DNA from 2 places in the Paenibacillus graminis genome. Region 1 is predicted to be linked to the other one. Evidence: riboswitches for the same ligand, from Rfam matches in the RefSeq annotation. Region 1 holds a riboswitch; the other holds the start of a gene.
What was found. A riboswitch is a leader RNA that binds a small molecule or an ion and turns the genes downstream of it on or off. The one in region 1 is predicted to bind thiamine pyrophosphate.
Positions count from the first base shown of each region.

Region 1 (7,894 bases):
GGCCATGCCGATATTCTGCGCAATGGTGGTGAGTGCGAGACCGGAACGGGTAGCGCGGTCCTCCAGGGCGCGTCCTTTGGCTACTGCCCGGCGCACATCGCCCGGCAGATTGGTGGAGGTTTCAACAATCAGATCATAAACGCTGTCTTCAAAATGCTGCATCTTCAGTCCAGCTCCTCTCCATGCGTTTGTGGTTGTCCAAACTCTGTTACAATTAGTTTTATCATAACATATTACACCACGCATGAAAGGGGTTACTTTAAAATTGAATTACCATTTTTCAGCCTATTTGTACCGGCTTCAGTATATCCAGCGCTGGAGCCTGATGCGCAGCACCGCACCGGAGAACGTGGCACAGCACTCGTTCCAGGTAGCCCTGCTGTCGCATATGCTCTGCTCCATCGGCAACGTCCATTTTGCCCGTTCGCTGAACGCCGACCGGGCGGCTGCAATGGCGCTGTTCCATGACGCCACCGAAGTCTTCACCGGCGATATCGCCACGCCGGTCAAACACAACAACCCGCAACTCCTGTCCAGCTTCCGCGACATGGAACGGATTGCCGCCGAGCGGCTGAAGGGGATGATTCCGCCGGAGCTTACCTCCGTCTATGCGCCGCTCCTGCAGCCGCAGGACAGCCCCGCCGGCTCCGAAGACGCCTATTTGCTGCGTTATGTCAAAGCGGCTGACCATCTTGACGCTTATTTGAAATGCGTCTGGGAGGTCGCCGCAGGCAACCGCGAATTTGCCGCCGCCAAAGCGCAGACCGCCGCGAAGCTGCGCGGGCTTGAGATGCCGGAAATGGAATATTTTCTGGCCCATATGGCCCCCGGCTTCGAGATGTCCCTGGATGAGCTGTCTGCCGGAACTGACGGCGGACAGGCCTTGGAGGACGGGGACACCCCATGAAGAGCAGGAGACAAGCTGTGGAGAACGGAAGAACAGTTCATGCAGGGCTTGGGGCCGCGAAGAAGAGCGGGTCCCCCTTCACTTTTCCAAGTAAACGGGCGGTTCGGATGCTGTGATTGATGTATAAACTAATGCGGGCTAAAGAGGTTCCCGCCGGATCGCAGGCGAGGTGACCCTTGCTGCAAAGTTAGGTGGAATTAGTATAGCTAATCCGCTGTATTTTGCCCTTTCTCGCTGTATAGTGGGATTTTCTCCACCTATTCCAGTTAAAAGCGGGGTCAAGACGCACATAACGCTGAAATAAATATACTTATTCCCACTAGAGGTGTTTAAGGAAGCAGACTGCCCGTTTTAGTTCTACTTTATCCACTAAAGTTCCTTCCCTCACAGAGAACAAACTCTCTTAAAATTCTCAGCAGGCGGAGTCAGATGGAATAAAATTTGCCGGCTATGAGCTGCTGTCACAGTCAACTTTCTATTACGCTTGCAGCCTCAGCAGATCCCAATCCTTGAAGACCGGCTGCAGGCCGTTTGCCTGAAGCATGTCCGTAATTTCTTCTACACTCCGTTCATCCGAAATTTCGAACTGCGGAGTTCCGCCATCCTGGGTGTGTCCTCCCACTTCAGTGGAGACGCCTGCGGACATTTTGGTGATGCCCAGGTGGATCAGATGATTACGCAGCGAGGCAGGCTCCCGGGTAGACAAGGTAATGCCGGAACGGGGCAGAAACAGGCGGTACGCCAAAATAATCTGCACCAGCGCCCGGTCCGTAACATCGCTATCCGGATTGAATTCCCCCAAATACGGCCGGAAACGCGGGGCGGATAAGCCGATTTCGCATTCCGGATACTTGTCCTGCAGATACCTCGCATGCATCGCGGTCATGAATGCCTCCTGCCGCCAATCATACATCCCAAGGAGCGCACCGATGTTGACAGAGCGGAAGCCGGCCTGACAGCCCCGCTCGGGGGCATCCAGCCGGTTGCGGAAGACTCTTTTGGGACCTTTTACATGCAGCTTCCGGTACGTTTCCTGATGATAAACCTCCTGATACAGGGTCAAGCCGTCCACTCCCGCCTCTCTAAGCTCCCGGTATTCCTCCGTGGACAGCGGATTCACCTCAATACTTACGGAAGGGAAGTACTCGTGCAGAATTTCTACGCATTCCTTCACATAAGAAGCCGGGCTGTCACTGCGCGATTCGCCGGTCAGCACCAGAAGATGGCGCAGGCCTGTGGAGGAGATCGCAATCGCCTCTTGCCTGACCTCCTCCGGCGTCAATTTTTTTCTCGGAAAATCATAAATGGAGCTGAAGCTGCAATAGGTGCAGTGATTCACACAAAAATCGGCCAGATACATCGGTGTGAACAGCTGCATCACATGCCCGAAATGCGTACGGGTCAGCCGCTGCGCACGCTGGGCTATCTCCTCCAGGCATGGCTCCGCAGCCGGAGACAGCAGGGCCAGCAGGTCGCTTTCATCCAGGCGGTCCTTGCATAGTGCCCGCTTCACATCCTCCACCTGGAACTGCTGCCATAGGCTCTCGTAAGGAAGCTGCTCCAGACGGGTCAGTGTTTCATAAAAACTCATGTTTCTCCCTCCTTTCGGTATGGCTCAGAATCACTTCAGAAATCCGGTCAAAGGCGAAGACGCGACCGCCGTCTCTTCCACCGGACCGAGCCCGGCCAAATAGGCCTTGCGGCCTGAAGATACGGCTTCGCGGAAGGCTTCGGCCATCAGCAGCGGATCACGGGCAGTAGCGATAGCCGTATTGAGCAGCACAGCGGAGGCCCCCAGCTCCATAGCTTCCGCCGCTTCGGACGGTCGGCCGATACCGGCGTCAACAATAACCGGAAGATCCACCTCAGAGATGAGAATGCGGAGCAGCTCTTTGGTCCGCAGGCCGCGGTTGGAGCCGATAGGCGAGCCAAGCGGCATAACCGCGGCAGCTCCAGCCTCTTTCATTCGAATTGCAGCGGAGAGGTCCGGGCTCATATACGGCAGCACCACAAAACCTTCGGCGGCAAGTATCTCCGTAGCGCGGATGGTCTCAAGATTATCCGGCAGCAGATATTTCTGATCGTTAATGACCTCAATCTTGACCCAGTTGCCAAGGCCTGCGGCTCTGGCCAGTCTGGCGATCCGCACGGCTTCCTCGGCGGTGCGCGCCCCCGATGTATTAGGCAGCAGGGTCATATGGGGAGGAATATGGCTGACAATATTGTCGCGGCTCTCCGGATCTATGCGGCGAAGGGCAACCGTGATCACTTGTGAGCCTGAAGACGCAACCACCTCGGGAATCAGTGTATTCCGGCTGTATTTGCCGGTGCCGATGAACAGCCGGCTTGATAACGTAATACCGCCAATCACAAATGGATCTAACATAAGCATGCCTCCTGGTATGAAATCGGATAATATCTGCTGTGGTTGCAAAATGAAGAGATGCTATGGGAACGAACGCCCCGCATTGTGCTCTCTCAGGAAGCAGTGCTTCAGCCCCCGCCTACAAAATGCACCAGCTCCAGCCGGTCACCTTCACAGAACGATGTCTCGCCGTAATGCTCCCTGTTCACAATTTCACCATTGCGCTCCACGATCACAAGCCGTCCGCTCCATTCGGGCCGGCTGAGCAGGTCAGCTACCGTCCGGCAGTCTTCCGCAATCTCCAGGGCTTTGCCATTGATGATCAGATTCATGCCTTCTCACCTCCTTTGCGTGACATATCCATAGCTCACTAAACGCATAACAACTTAAACACATAACAACTCCGGTCTTAAGCCTCCTGGACCGCCAACCGGTAAGCACGCGCAGCGGATACAGCGTCTCCGGCACCACAAATGCCGGACATGACTGCAATCCCGGCTGCCCCTTGCCGGATCACCTGACCGGCATTGCCCGGCTCTATGCCGCCGATGGCAATCAGCGGAATACGGCTGCAGCGCACCGCTTCCCCCAGCAGCCCCAAACCGCGCTCCTGCTGGCCGGGTTTGCAGGCGGTAGGAAAAACATGGCCGAACAGGCAATAGTCGGCCCCCTGCAGGCCCGCTTCCGCAGCTTCCGCCGCGGAATGCACCGACCTGCCCAGCCGCAGGCGGGGAGCGGCGGCACGGGCTGCAGCCGGCGGCAGGCTGTTCCAGGCCAGCTGAACAGCGCCTGCACCAGCGGCCAGCGCAACATCCAGCCGGTCATTGATGACTAGGCTGGAAGCGGGAACCCCCGCAAGCAGCAGCTGCTTCGCCATGTCCAGCAGTTCCAGGGCAGACCGGTGCTTTTCCCGCAGATGGATGTAGTCCACGAGCGGATATACAGCCGCAGCAAGGTTAATGAATTCTCCCGGCGCAAGCCTTCCGTCCGAGATCAAATGAATCTCCGCCACAGCTTCACCTTCTATTCGCTATATTCTTTGAGCAGACCGGGAACAGAACAAACCAGCCTTCGACCCTTCAACAAAGGCATTTCTGCCGTTCTTTCCGGACAAACCAGCCGTCAACTCTTCAACAAAGGCATTTCTGCCGTTCTTTCCAGGCCAACCCGCGTTCAGATCCAAATTTGTTCTTTAAACGAACCAAGTAAAAAATCCCTTCTCCCCTTACACACCTTATCCAAAACAGAAAAAACACATAATTTCCAGACAACAAAAAAACCGCCCCCGCGGTAGGAGGCAGTCATAAATGTGTACAGGAATACGGGCGTATGGATACAACCCCGCTGCAGTTCATTCATTCTCCGCTTTCCTACGCTGGGTTTAACCAGATCAGGTTCAAAGGGTCCGAACGGAACGTTCGTCTCAGCCTCGCGGCACCCCTAGGGACAATTCCATTATTCAGTTGCTGACGTGGTTCATATTAACATATAATTCCTCGGAAAAGCTATCCCTTTCGCTGAAAAACTGCTTCCTTGGCAGGTGCAGCAAAAAGAGCGGGCCGCGAAGGCACGCTCTTAAACTGCTGCTGTATTTCCAAGTAAACCTGGTCTGCACCACAACTCTTAGCCGTTGACCACTTCTCCGCCATTAACATGCATGACCTGCCCGCTGACATAGGATGAATCATCCGAGGCCAGATAGACATAGGCTGGAGCCAGCTCTTCCGGCTGTCCCGGACGTTTCATCGGCTGTGTGCCGCCGAACTCGCTGACCTTTTTGGCATCAAAAGTGGATGGAATCAGCGGTGTCCAGATCGGACCCGGAGCTACGGCATTGACACGGATGCCTTTTTCCGCCAGATTCATCGACAGTGAGCGGGTGAAGCTGAGAATTGCGCCTTTGGTAGACGAATAGTCCAGCAGCTGCGGGCTTCCCCGGTAGGCTGTGATCGACGTCGTGTTGATGATCGTAGAACCTTTTTTCAGATGCGGCATAGCGGCCTTGGTCAAATAGAACATGGAAAAAATATTCGTACGGAACGTCCGCTCCAGCTGCTCCGAGGTGATATCCTCAATCTTGTCCTGCGGATGCTGCTCGGCGGCGTTGTTGATCAGGATGTCTAGTTTGCCCAGGCCTTCTACTGTTTTGTTGATCAGGTCCTGGCAGAATGCTTCTACCCCAATGTCACCGGCGACCAGAATACACTTCCGGCCCTCCTGCTCGACCTGGCGTTTCGTTTCTTCGGCATCGGAATGCTCATTCAGATAGGAAATGACCACATCCGCACCTTCCTTGGCAAAATGAACGGCAACCGCACGCCCAATACCGCTGTCGCCTCCCGTAATCAGAGCCGCCTTGCCCAGCAGCTTGCCTGCCGCTTTATAGCTTGAGGTTTCAAATTCCGGACGCGGCTTCATCTCGCTCTCGATTCCGGGCTGCCGGTCCTGCACCTGAGGCGGCAAAGTTTTGGTGGATTGTTTGTTGTCTGGCATGATCCATTCTCCTTTCGCTGTGCAACTTTTTTGGGAAGTAACCACATCGTATTAGGATGGCTTATGCATCATCAATTATACAATCGCTTTACGTTATGTTACTTACCACACTTCCAGGTAATCCAAACAAAAAATCCAGCCGCTTTTGCTGGGGACGGCACCTCGTCATCATCACCTATACCCGCATTTCCACAGAAAAAAGCCCTCGCAGCCGGAGCCATTTTACGTGAGTTCAACTTAGATAATATGTCTGTACACCATAAAAAACATCATCACGATCAGCAGGACCATCAGCAGCAGGCTCAGGGTGCGCAGCTTCGCGGTATGGTCAGACACATCGCGGTTCTCGCGCATTCCGGCAGCTGCCAGACGCAGCGGCTTGCCCATAATGCCGCCTAAGGCAAACATCGCCAGCAGGAGAACTATAACCACAACCATCCAGGCTACGGTATAATCCCCTTGTGAAATCATATAGCCCCCTGTCAGCAGTTGAATGACCAGACCATACTGGGCGAACCGGTTAAATCCGCCGATAGCGCTTAACGTCCCCTCTTTGGCTGAAGCAGAGAGCTTGGCCGTACCGTTCAAAATAAACGGCAGCACCAGATAGAAGCCGAGCGCCAATGTCCCGATCATATGTAAGAAAAAGAAAATCCGATCCATGATTAGCCTCCTCATTTTTCGCTGTGATATATGTTACATTCTTATTATACCCAACCGCATCGCTTATGAAAAGAAAGCCCTCATTTCTTGAATGGAAATGAGGGCTTATATCCGTATGAACCTAGACCGTAACCACTGAAGTTACTGCACGTACTGAATCCGCAGACTTATCGAGAGCCGCTTTCTCTTCCGCTGTCAGCTCCAGCTCGAAGATCTTCTCAATGCCATCCGCACCCAGCAGAGCCGGGATGCCCATGAACAGACCGTCGTATCCGTATTCTCCTTCGAGAAGGGCAATGACAGGAAGTATCCGCTTCTTATCCTTCAGAACCGCTTCGGTCATCTGCACAAGAGATGCCGCAGGGGCATAGTAAGCACTGCCGTTGCCAAGCAGGCTGACAATCTCACCGCCGCCAACCCGTGTACGCTGCACGATCTCCGCAATCCGCTCTGCCGGCATCAGTGTTTCGATCGGAATGCCGCCGACACTGGAATACCGCACCAGCGGAACCATGTCGTCCCCGTGGCCGCCCAGAACAAAGCCGCGTACATCCTCCACCGAAACGTTAAGCTCCTCGGCGATAAAAGTACAGTAACGCGCGGTATCCAGCACGCCGGATTGGCCGATGACGCGGTTTTTGGGAAAGCCCAGCGTTTTGAAGGCCACGTAAGTCATGGCATCTACCGGGTTGCTCAGGATGATGACAATGGATTCAGGCGCCACACGTTTCACATTCTCGCACACCGATTTCACAATGCCCGCATTCGTATTCACCAGATCATCGCGGCTCATTCCCGGCTTGCGCGCAATCCCCGCCGTGATGATAACAATATCTGAATCTTCCGCATCCCCGTAGCTGGAGGTACCCGTAATCCGCGCATCAAATTTCAGTACCGGACCGGCCTCCAGCATATCCAGCACCTTGCCCTTGGTCGGGTTCTCCAGCTGGGGAATATCCAGAAGCACCACATCGCCAAGCTCCTTTTGGGCAAGCATTAACGCTGTGGTGGCGCCGGTAAAACCGGCACCTACGACTGTAATTTTATTACGTTTGATAGCCACGTTTATCCTCCTAAGAGTTTTGTGAGCATATCCAGCCTTGACACAGCTTCGGCAAACTGGCTTCGCAGCATAAGCTGAGGAGGGTTGGTCTTATAGATGACTGATGATTTCGTCAGCAAAGGCCGAGCATTTCAGCTCTGTCGCGCCTTCCATCTGGCGGGCGAAATCGTAGGTAACGGTCTTATTATTGATAGCCGTGCTCATGCCTTTGTAGATCAGATCTGCTGCTTCCTGCCAGCCCAGATGCTCAAGCAGCATTACGCCGGACAGGATCACCGAACCCGGATTGACTACGTCTTTATCGGCATATTTCGGTGCAGTGCCGTGTGTAGCTTCAAAAATAGCGTGTCCTGTAACATAGTTAATATTCGCTCCAGGTGCGATGCCGATGCCGCCGATTTGC
Region 1 covers NZ_CP009287.1:2,562,923-2,570,816, reverse strand. The annotation lists gene PGRAT_RS10355 (fumarate hydratase) at 1-162, opposite strand, end outside; gene yfbR (5'-deoxynucleotidase) at 266-907, shown strand; gene thiH (2-iminoacetate synthase ThiH) at 1,386-2,498, opposite strand; gene PGRAT_RS10340 (thiazole synthase) at 2,529-3,293, opposite strand; gene thiS (sulfur carrier protein ThiS) at 3,401-3,604, opposite strand; gene PGRAT_RS10330 (thiamine phosphate synthase) at 3,682-4,284, opposite strand; TPP riboswitch at 4,623-4,724, opposite strand; gene PGRAT_RS10320 (SDR family oxidoreductase) at 4,896-5,765, opposite strand; gene PGRAT_RS10315 (hypothetical protein) at 6,003-6,428, opposite strand; gene mdh (malate dehydrogenase) at 6,550-7,491, opposite strand; gene icd (NADP-dependent isocitrate dehydrogenase) at 7,582-7,894, opposite strand, start outside.

Region 2 (7,894 bases), 680 kb from region 1:
TGTCTGACGGAAAGTACTACAATACCGTTGTGATGGGCAGATGGCGCTGAGGGGATTGGGATGTTATAAAAAAGCACAGCGCCGTATGGTACCGGCAGCTGTGCTTTTTTGTTATGGATATCCAACACGATGTGCAGCAAAAGCGGATATGCCAGTCCCGCAGGCTGCGTTTCGTTGCTACTGCTCAATCACCCGCAGGAAATTCCGGGCAGCATCCCTTATGTCGGCTGCTCCGGCGATTGCGGAGATCACAGAGATTCCGTCAGCCCCTGCCCGGATTACCGGACTTGCATTGTCTACAGTGATTCCGCCGATGCCAACAAGCGGAAGGGTAAGTCCGCTGCGGCGCAGCTCCTCAATTACCCTTGTTCCTTGAACCGCTTCAGCATCGTCCTTAGAGGAAGTAGGATATACCGGCCCGACTCCCAGATAGTCGGCTCCGTCGGCAATCGCCTGCTGCGCTTCCTTCAGGCTATGGGCGGAGACACCGATGATTTTGTGCGCTCCCAGCCGCTCACGGATGGAACGTGCCGGGGCATCATTCTGTCCCACATGCACGCCGTCTGCGTCCAGGGCAGCGGCCAGATCGATGTCATCGTTTACGATAAAAGGTATCTTGCGCTCCCGGCACTTCTGCTGGAGCTGCCGGGCAAGATCAACATATGCCTTACCGGTGAATGCGGCGCTGCCCTTTTCACGGTACTGAAATAAAGTGATCCCGCCGTCCATCGCTTCAGCGAGTGTCTCCAGTGGAGTTCGCTTGCAGTTCACACTGCCCATAATGAAGTACAGCTTCAGCAGTCTGCGCACATGTTCGCTATCCATACGCTGCATTAGCGCTGCCCCCTTAGTCTGTTCTGGTAGGCAAAGTGATTTGTCGGACCGTTTCCGGCACCAATATGGATTCCATCTTCAATAGCTGCCTGGATAAATGCCTTGGCTGTATGAACCGCCTGCGGAACTAATTGGCCTTGCGCCAATCCGGCCGCGAGGGCTGCGGAAAAGGTGCAGCCGGTTCCATGCGTGTGCCTGGTAGCGATTCGGGGACTCTGTAAATAAATGAACTGTTCACCATCATATAGAAGGTCAGTCACCTGTGCCCCTTCTTCGTCGTGACCGCCTTTGAGTATCACAAACCGCGGTCCCATGGCGTGGACAAGCCTGGCCGCGGCTTCCCGGTCAGCCATGCCGGAAATCTTCATTCCGGTCAGAATTTCTGCTTCAGGGATATTGGGAGTGACGGCCAAGGACAACGGCAGCAGATGGGCGATCAAAGCCTGAACGGCTTCCTGCTGAAGCAGGGGAGACCCCCCTTTGGCAACCATGACCGGATCAATTACCAGCTTTGTCCAGCCATATTGCCGGAATTTTTGGGCAACGGTACGGATGAGCCCGCTGCTGAACAGCATGCCGGTTTTAACGGCATCGGGTGTAAGATCCGCCCCGATGGAATCGAGCTGTGCGGCAACGGCTTCCGCTTCCAGCGGATACACGCCTTGAACCCCCAGAGTGTTCTGAGCGGTCACTGCGGTGAGCGCAGACATGCCATATACACCCAGCTCCTGAAAGGTTTTGAGGTCGGCCTGGATACCGGCACCGCCTCCGCTGTCAGAGCCGGCGACCGTCAACGCTTTGAAAACTTTAGTCATAGGATGGTTAGTCATAACGTAATCTCCTTTGGTGAAGCTGTGATTATTGTTCCAGCCGCTGAATACGGGATCGCGCAGCGTATACTTCCGGAGTGACAAGAGCCAATTGATTCAGGAATTCGGCCTGGAAGCTGCCGGGCCCCTGCAGGCGGGTCCGTTCTTCGGCGATTTCGGCAGCTACGCCGTAGAAGGAGAGGGCTTCAGCAGCAGCTTCCAGCCAGGCTCCGCCGCTGGCCGCGAGGAACGCGCCGACGACTGCACTCAGCAGGCAGCCGGTGCCGGTAACCCGGGTCAGAACAGGATGACCGTTGCGGATTACAAAGGTGGCGGTGCCATCCGTGACGACATCTTCCTTGCCGGTGATAATCACAACACACTTCAGCTTCAGCGCGGCTTGTACAGCCAAAGCGGCCACATCACCGTCACCGGCTCCGGCATCCACGCCTTTGATGCTCCAGTTCTTGCCGAGGACATGAGCCACTTCAGCGACATTGCCGCGCAGCGCGGTTATCTGCATATGGCTGACCAGCTTATGTGTAACTTCGGTGCGGTAAGCAGTGGCTCCAGCGCCTACGGGGTCCAGCACGACCGGCACGTTATGGCGGTTCGCCGCCTTGCCAGCCAGCAGCATGGATTCAATGGCATAATCATTTAATGTGCCGATATTCAGCACAACAGCGCCAGACATGGCGGCGATATCCGCGACTTCTTCATGCGCATCAGCCATAAAAGGTGAAGCCCCCAGCGCCAGCAGCCCGTTGGCGCTGAAATTCGCAACTACAATATTAGTGATGTTGTGCACCAGCGGATTGCTGGCCCGTACTTTGGTTAAGAATGACATAATGATTCCTCCTGAAAGTAATATGTGAGAGACTTCAAATGAGTGTACTTCGTACAAAAAACTGGCATCGAAAGCATAAAAAATTTATATGAGTTTAAGCGAGGTCTTCCAGCTTGATTGCATTTTCTGCAACAGAATCCTGCATTTACTAGGGTGGAACTGTCGTCTGTTGTATCTCGTGCACATTGCAGCACAACTCACAAATTGATAAAAGCCTCCTGCGTCTTGAAATCGCCATTCAGCAGTCCGTTGTCATTCAGCCAGGCCTTAACCTTGTCCCAGGATGCGGGGTCCTGATAGCCAAACGGCTGATCGCCGGCATCCATCAGGGGAAGCAGAAGCTCCAGGCTTTTGATTTCGATGTCTTTGTCCAGGGGAGCGGTAGCATCCTCGTGAGCCATTAGAAGGTCCAGCGCCTCCTGCGGGTGCCCGGCAACAAATTGCTGTCCTTTGCGTGCCGCCGCTATGAACTTCTCGATGTAACCTTCAGAATTCTGCAAGCCCGGATCGCTTGCAACCAGAACCAGCTCGTAGTAGTCGGGAACACCGTAATCCGTAGGGTCCAGCGAAATGACCGGATGCCCTTCCTTCTCCAGAATCAGCTGCTCATGATTAATGAATCCTCCGATAATTCCGTCTACACGTCCGGTTGAAATGGCCGGAATCAGGTCAAAACCCACATCGATCAGCTTCACTGCGGACGGATCGCCGCCATCGCTTTTGACCATTGTTTTCAGCATAGCTTCGTATAAGGGAACCGAAGAGTATCCGGCATTTTTCCCAGCCAGCTCTTTCGGGCTTTTGATCCCGCTGTCCGCCGGTAACATCAGATGGTTCAGCGGATGCCGGACGATGGCGGCGACAGACTTCACCGGAATCTGTTCTCCCCGGGCCATCAGCACCTGCGGCTGGTAGCTTAAGGCCAGATCGGCTTTGCCGGCGGCTACCAGCTTCAAGGCATCATTGCTGTCAGCGGGCATCTGGATATCCACATCCAGGCCTTCCTCTTTGAAATAGCCATTCTGTTGTGCGGCGTACAGGAAAGAGTGAACGGCGTTTGGATACCAGTCGAGCATAATCGTTAGCTTGTGGGGCTGCTGGGCGTTCTCTGCTGAAGCGGAGCTGGTTGGAACAGCATTGTTGCCGCCTCCACAGCCGCTTACTGCAATAGCAAGACATAGAAGCAGCGGTAGGGAGAGCAAGGAAAGACTCTTGTTACTAACGGGATGTTCAGAGGGAAAGATGTTCATCGATGAATGCCTCTTTTCTGCAAAATATATTTTTCGAGCAGCTTAATACTTAGGAACAGAACAATGCCGAGTACGGATAAAAGAAACACAGCGGCGAACATCTCAGCACTTTGCAGATTGCCCGCCATCCGGCGGCTAAAATACCCGAGTCCCCGGCTGCCGCCCAGCCATTCCCCGATCGTTGCGCCAATCACACAGTAGACAATTGAGAGCTTGAGTCCCGAAAACAGCGAGGGCAGTGCCGGAGGAATCTCGGTTTTCCGCAGAATCTGCCAGCGGTTCGCACCAAGTGTGAGCAGCAGCTCTTTGTACACCGCTCCGCTTTTGTGCAATCCGTCATAAGTGCCGATAACGACCGGAAAAAAAGCGGTCAGGAAGACCACCGCTACCTTGCTCCACAGCGTATAGCCAAACCACATAATAAAAATGGGGGAGAGCGCGATCAGCGGAATCGTCTGGCTGATGACCAGCAGGGGGTACAGCGCTTTCTCCACCGGAGAGAACATATGCATTCCCGTACCCAGCAGCACACCGCAGCACACGGACAGCGCAAAACCCAACAGCACCTCCTGCAGTGTAGCAGGCAAGTGTTCTCCAAAGAGCAGCAGCCTCTGCTCCAGCATTGCCGTCCATATGGCCGTAGGGGCCGGAAGAATGAAGGCAGGGACAAGCTTCAGCCTGGCTGCGCTTTCCCAGAAGGCAAGAGTCAGCAGCACCAACAGGGCAAAGGGGCCATATTCGTGCAAAAACTTTCTAAGATAGGTGCGTGTCATACAGCCTCCGTTCCAAATCCGCCCGCAAAGCAGCAAAATGCGGTTCATAATTCATGCGGTAATGCCTGGGGCGCGGAAGATCTACCAGGAATTCCTGTACACCGCCGCCAGCGCCGCCGGACATTAGATAGATCCGGTCACTGAGGAGGAGCGCCTCCTCCAGATCGTGGGTGATGAACAGGACGGTCTGCTCCAGACTGCCCCACAGCTCCAGCAGCCAGCGGTGAAGCCCGCGTTTGGTGATGGCATCCAGTGCTCCGAAGGGCTCATCCAAAAGCAAGAGCGTATTGCCGGCAGCCAGCGTCCGCAGCATAGCGATCCGCTGGCGCATTCCGCCGGACAGCTCATGCGGATAGCGCTGCTCTGTACCTTCCAGTCCAAAACGCTCCAGCAAATTACGGATACTTTTTACCGCTTCCGTTTTACTGCCTGTTCTGTTCAGCTCCCAGGGAAGCAGGCAGTTGTCCAGCACGGTTCTCCAGGGCAGCAGCAGATCCTGCTGGGGCATATAGGCAACCCGTCCCAGGCGTGATGAAGGATCGGCGGATGTCGTTCCCAGAACTTTAAGATCACCGCTGGTGTGCTGAAGCAAGCCGGCGATGATTTTGAATAATGTGCTTTTACCGCAGCCGCTGGCACCGACCAGAGAAATGAATTCCCCTTGGCGCACATCCATTGTCAGACCGCTGAATACCGGCGTCTCCGGAGATGTGCCGAAAGAATAGGACAGGTTCGTCATTGAGATCATATTCGTATGTACTAAGCCTCCTTTCATTGCGCGGCAACACAATAAAGACCCATCTGTCTCAAAGTGGAGACAAATGGGTCTGAAAGGTTCAGGCAGTAGACGTATAGCGGCACCGCTGATCGTTTCTGTTCCACTTCCCTCCGCTGGTATGATCCAGATCAGGTTCCAAGGGTCCGAAGCTTCAAGCTTCGTCTCAGTCGGCAGACTCCCCTAGTGAAATAGCAGGTCAATATTGATATTCGCAATTGCTAATTAATATAGCATATTCAGGCGGGTTGTCAAAGGATCTGTGCCGGAAAGGTTAAGTCCGTTGGATTCCAATGACGAACAGTGCGAGGACGCCCTTAGAGATTTCCTCTTTGGTAGAGCTGTGCAGCTTCTGTTGGTAGAGGTAGAGATCAGGGCTCAATACGGCAATAAGGGCGGTAGCGGCAAATTGCGGATCGACCGCAATCAGCAAGCCATCATCCGCGGCCCGCCGGATGCGCTGGGTCATCACTGCGTTCAGGCGGCGGAAAATCGGATGCTCGAACTGAGTAAGCTGTTTCTTGCCGGTGAACTCGGACTTAATCATCTGCAGCAGCTCAGCGTGCTGGTCTATGAAATCAACGACCTGCTCAATACTGCTCTGCAGGTCTTCCAACGGGGCAGAAGATCCGGCTGTGGCCTGCAGCTCCTGTTCCAGACGGGAAAGAAAACGCTCGGAGCTGGTTGAGAGCAAGGCAGAGCAGATTTCGCCTTTGTCCGTGAATCTGCGGTACAGCGAACCCTGGCCGATTCCCGCCCGCTTGGCGATGCTGAACATACTGACCGCCTCTAGGCCGTTCTCGGCAAACAATGCCTCTGCAGCCTCAAGAATCCGCTGGACATAAGGGTCCTGATAATCCCTGGCGGGTACCGGAGGTTCTTTTGCTGGTTTGTTGGTTGGTCTGCGGTCTGGTTCGTGTGAATTCATGGCAGGCTCCTTTCGGAAATGCAGCATCTATATTAGAAAAAAATGAAAATTAAATTGACAGTGCGGACAATTGTCCGTACACTGAAAAAGCAATACCGGACAATTGTCCGTTCGTATCATTTATTATATAGATAAAGCTGCGCAAAGGTCAATGTACGCCTACCGGAGCAGTTCAACTTAGGAGGAGATAGAAGATGGAGCAAGCGTTGAAGTCGGATGCCGATTTTCGCCTGTCAAGCATTCTGGTTCCGCTGCTGGCGATCATTGCCGGTGTGTTCATGGTGGTGCTGGACAGCACGGCGATGAATGTGGCTTTGTCCACACTAGTCAAGGATTTTCATACGGATCTAAATACTCTGCAATGGATCGTGACCGGATATATGCTGGCTCAGGCCTCAGTGATTCCGTTGTCCGGCTGGCTGTCTGACCGGTTCGGAGCCAAAACTGTTTTTCTCGCCGCAGTTATTGTATTCACCATCGGCTCTCTCCTCTGTGCCACCCCGAGCCGTGCGGAATGGCTAATTGCATTCCGTGTGCTGCAGGGACTGGGGGGAGGCTGTGTGCTTCCCGTTGGGATGGCTTACGTGTATAAGCTTGCTCCCAGGAGCAAGGTTGGCGTTGTTATGGGAATCATGGGGATTCCGGTGCTGTTTGCTCCGGCGATCGGCCCTGTACTGTCCGGCTGGCTTGTGGAGTACCATTCCTGGCGCTGGATTTTCCTCATTAATATTCCGATTGGCATCATTTGCCTGCTGATCGGTTCCCGGAAGCTGCCCAGATCAGAGCGGACCCAAGTACCGGGCATGGATAAGCTCGGGATGATTCTCGGGCCTCTGGCCTTTGCCTCCCTGTCGTACGGTGTCAGCCAAGGTGCGGATAGCTGGACCTCAGACAAAACACTGATCGGGTTATCCATGGGCGTGCTCGCCTTAATCGCTTTTGTGATTGCAGAGTTTCGCTCGGAGACCCCGCTGTTGGAACTGCGGATTCTGCGCTCCGGCGATTTCAGCACAGGCATTCTCGTACAATGGATTGCCCAGTTCGGCTTATACGGCGCATTGTTTCTGCTTCCGCAATTTCTCCAGCAGGCCCGCGGCTTCGGAGCTTTTGATACCGGTCTGACGATGCTGCCCCAAGCCATTGCATCCGGACTGATGATGCCCATTGCCGGGATTCTATTCGACAGGATAGGTGTCCGCTGGCTGGTGGTTTGCGGTCTTAGCCTTGTCTCTGGTGCCTTATTCCAATATTCGCATGCAGATCTTGCCACACAGAGCAAAGACCTGATCCTGCCGCTGATTATGTGCGGCGCGGGCATGGGGATGATGGTAATGCCTATGAATACCCATCTTCTGAACAAGGCCCCAAGCCACCTGGTGAACCGGGTTACTTCTCTGACCAACTCGATGCAGCAGGTAATCAACTCTCTGGCGGTATCGACACTGGTCACCATCCTGACCTCAAGGGCGGCAGCGCGCGGGGCGGAAATGCAAGAAGCTGCGGCTGCGGCCGGGAAGAATGCGGCGAATGCTTCTCCCGAAGCGTTGAAGCTAGCTGCACAAACTGTACTTGCCAAAGGGTTTGACGATACCTTTCACATCATGATCTTCGTAGCGCTGGGCGGTGCTGTGCTGGGTCTGCTGCTGCGGAGAGGGCGCAGAGTCAGACAAGACGGTTC
Region 2 covers NZ_CP009287.1:3,240,384-3,248,277, forward strand. The annotation lists partial or broken gene PGRAT_RS32365 (GNAT family N-acetyltransferase) at 1-50, shown strand, start outside; gene thiE (thiamine phosphate synthase) at 178-834, opposite strand; gene thiD (bifunctional hydroxymethylpyrimidine kinase/phosphomethylpyrimidine kinase) at 834-1,664, opposite strand; gene thiM (hydroxyethylthiazole kinase) at 1,693-2,493, opposite strand; gene PGRAT_RS13380 (ABC transporter substrate-binding protein) at 2,688-3,740, opposite strand; gene PGRAT_RS13385 (ABC transporter permease) at 3,737-4,513, opposite strand; gene PGRAT_RS13390 (ABC transporter ATP-binding protein) at 4,494-5,288, opposite strand; TPP riboswitch at 5,380-5,483, opposite strand; gene PGRAT_RS31620 (TetR/AcrR family transcriptional regulator) at 5,563-6,216, opposite strand; gene PGRAT_RS13400 (DHA2 family efflux MFS transporter permease subunit) at 6,411-7,894, shown strand, end outside.
Region 2: another riboswitch for thiamine pyrophosphate. It lies ahead of PGRAT_RS13390 (ABC transporter ATP-binding protein); the one in region 1 lies ahead of PGRAT_RS10330 (thiamine phosphate synthase).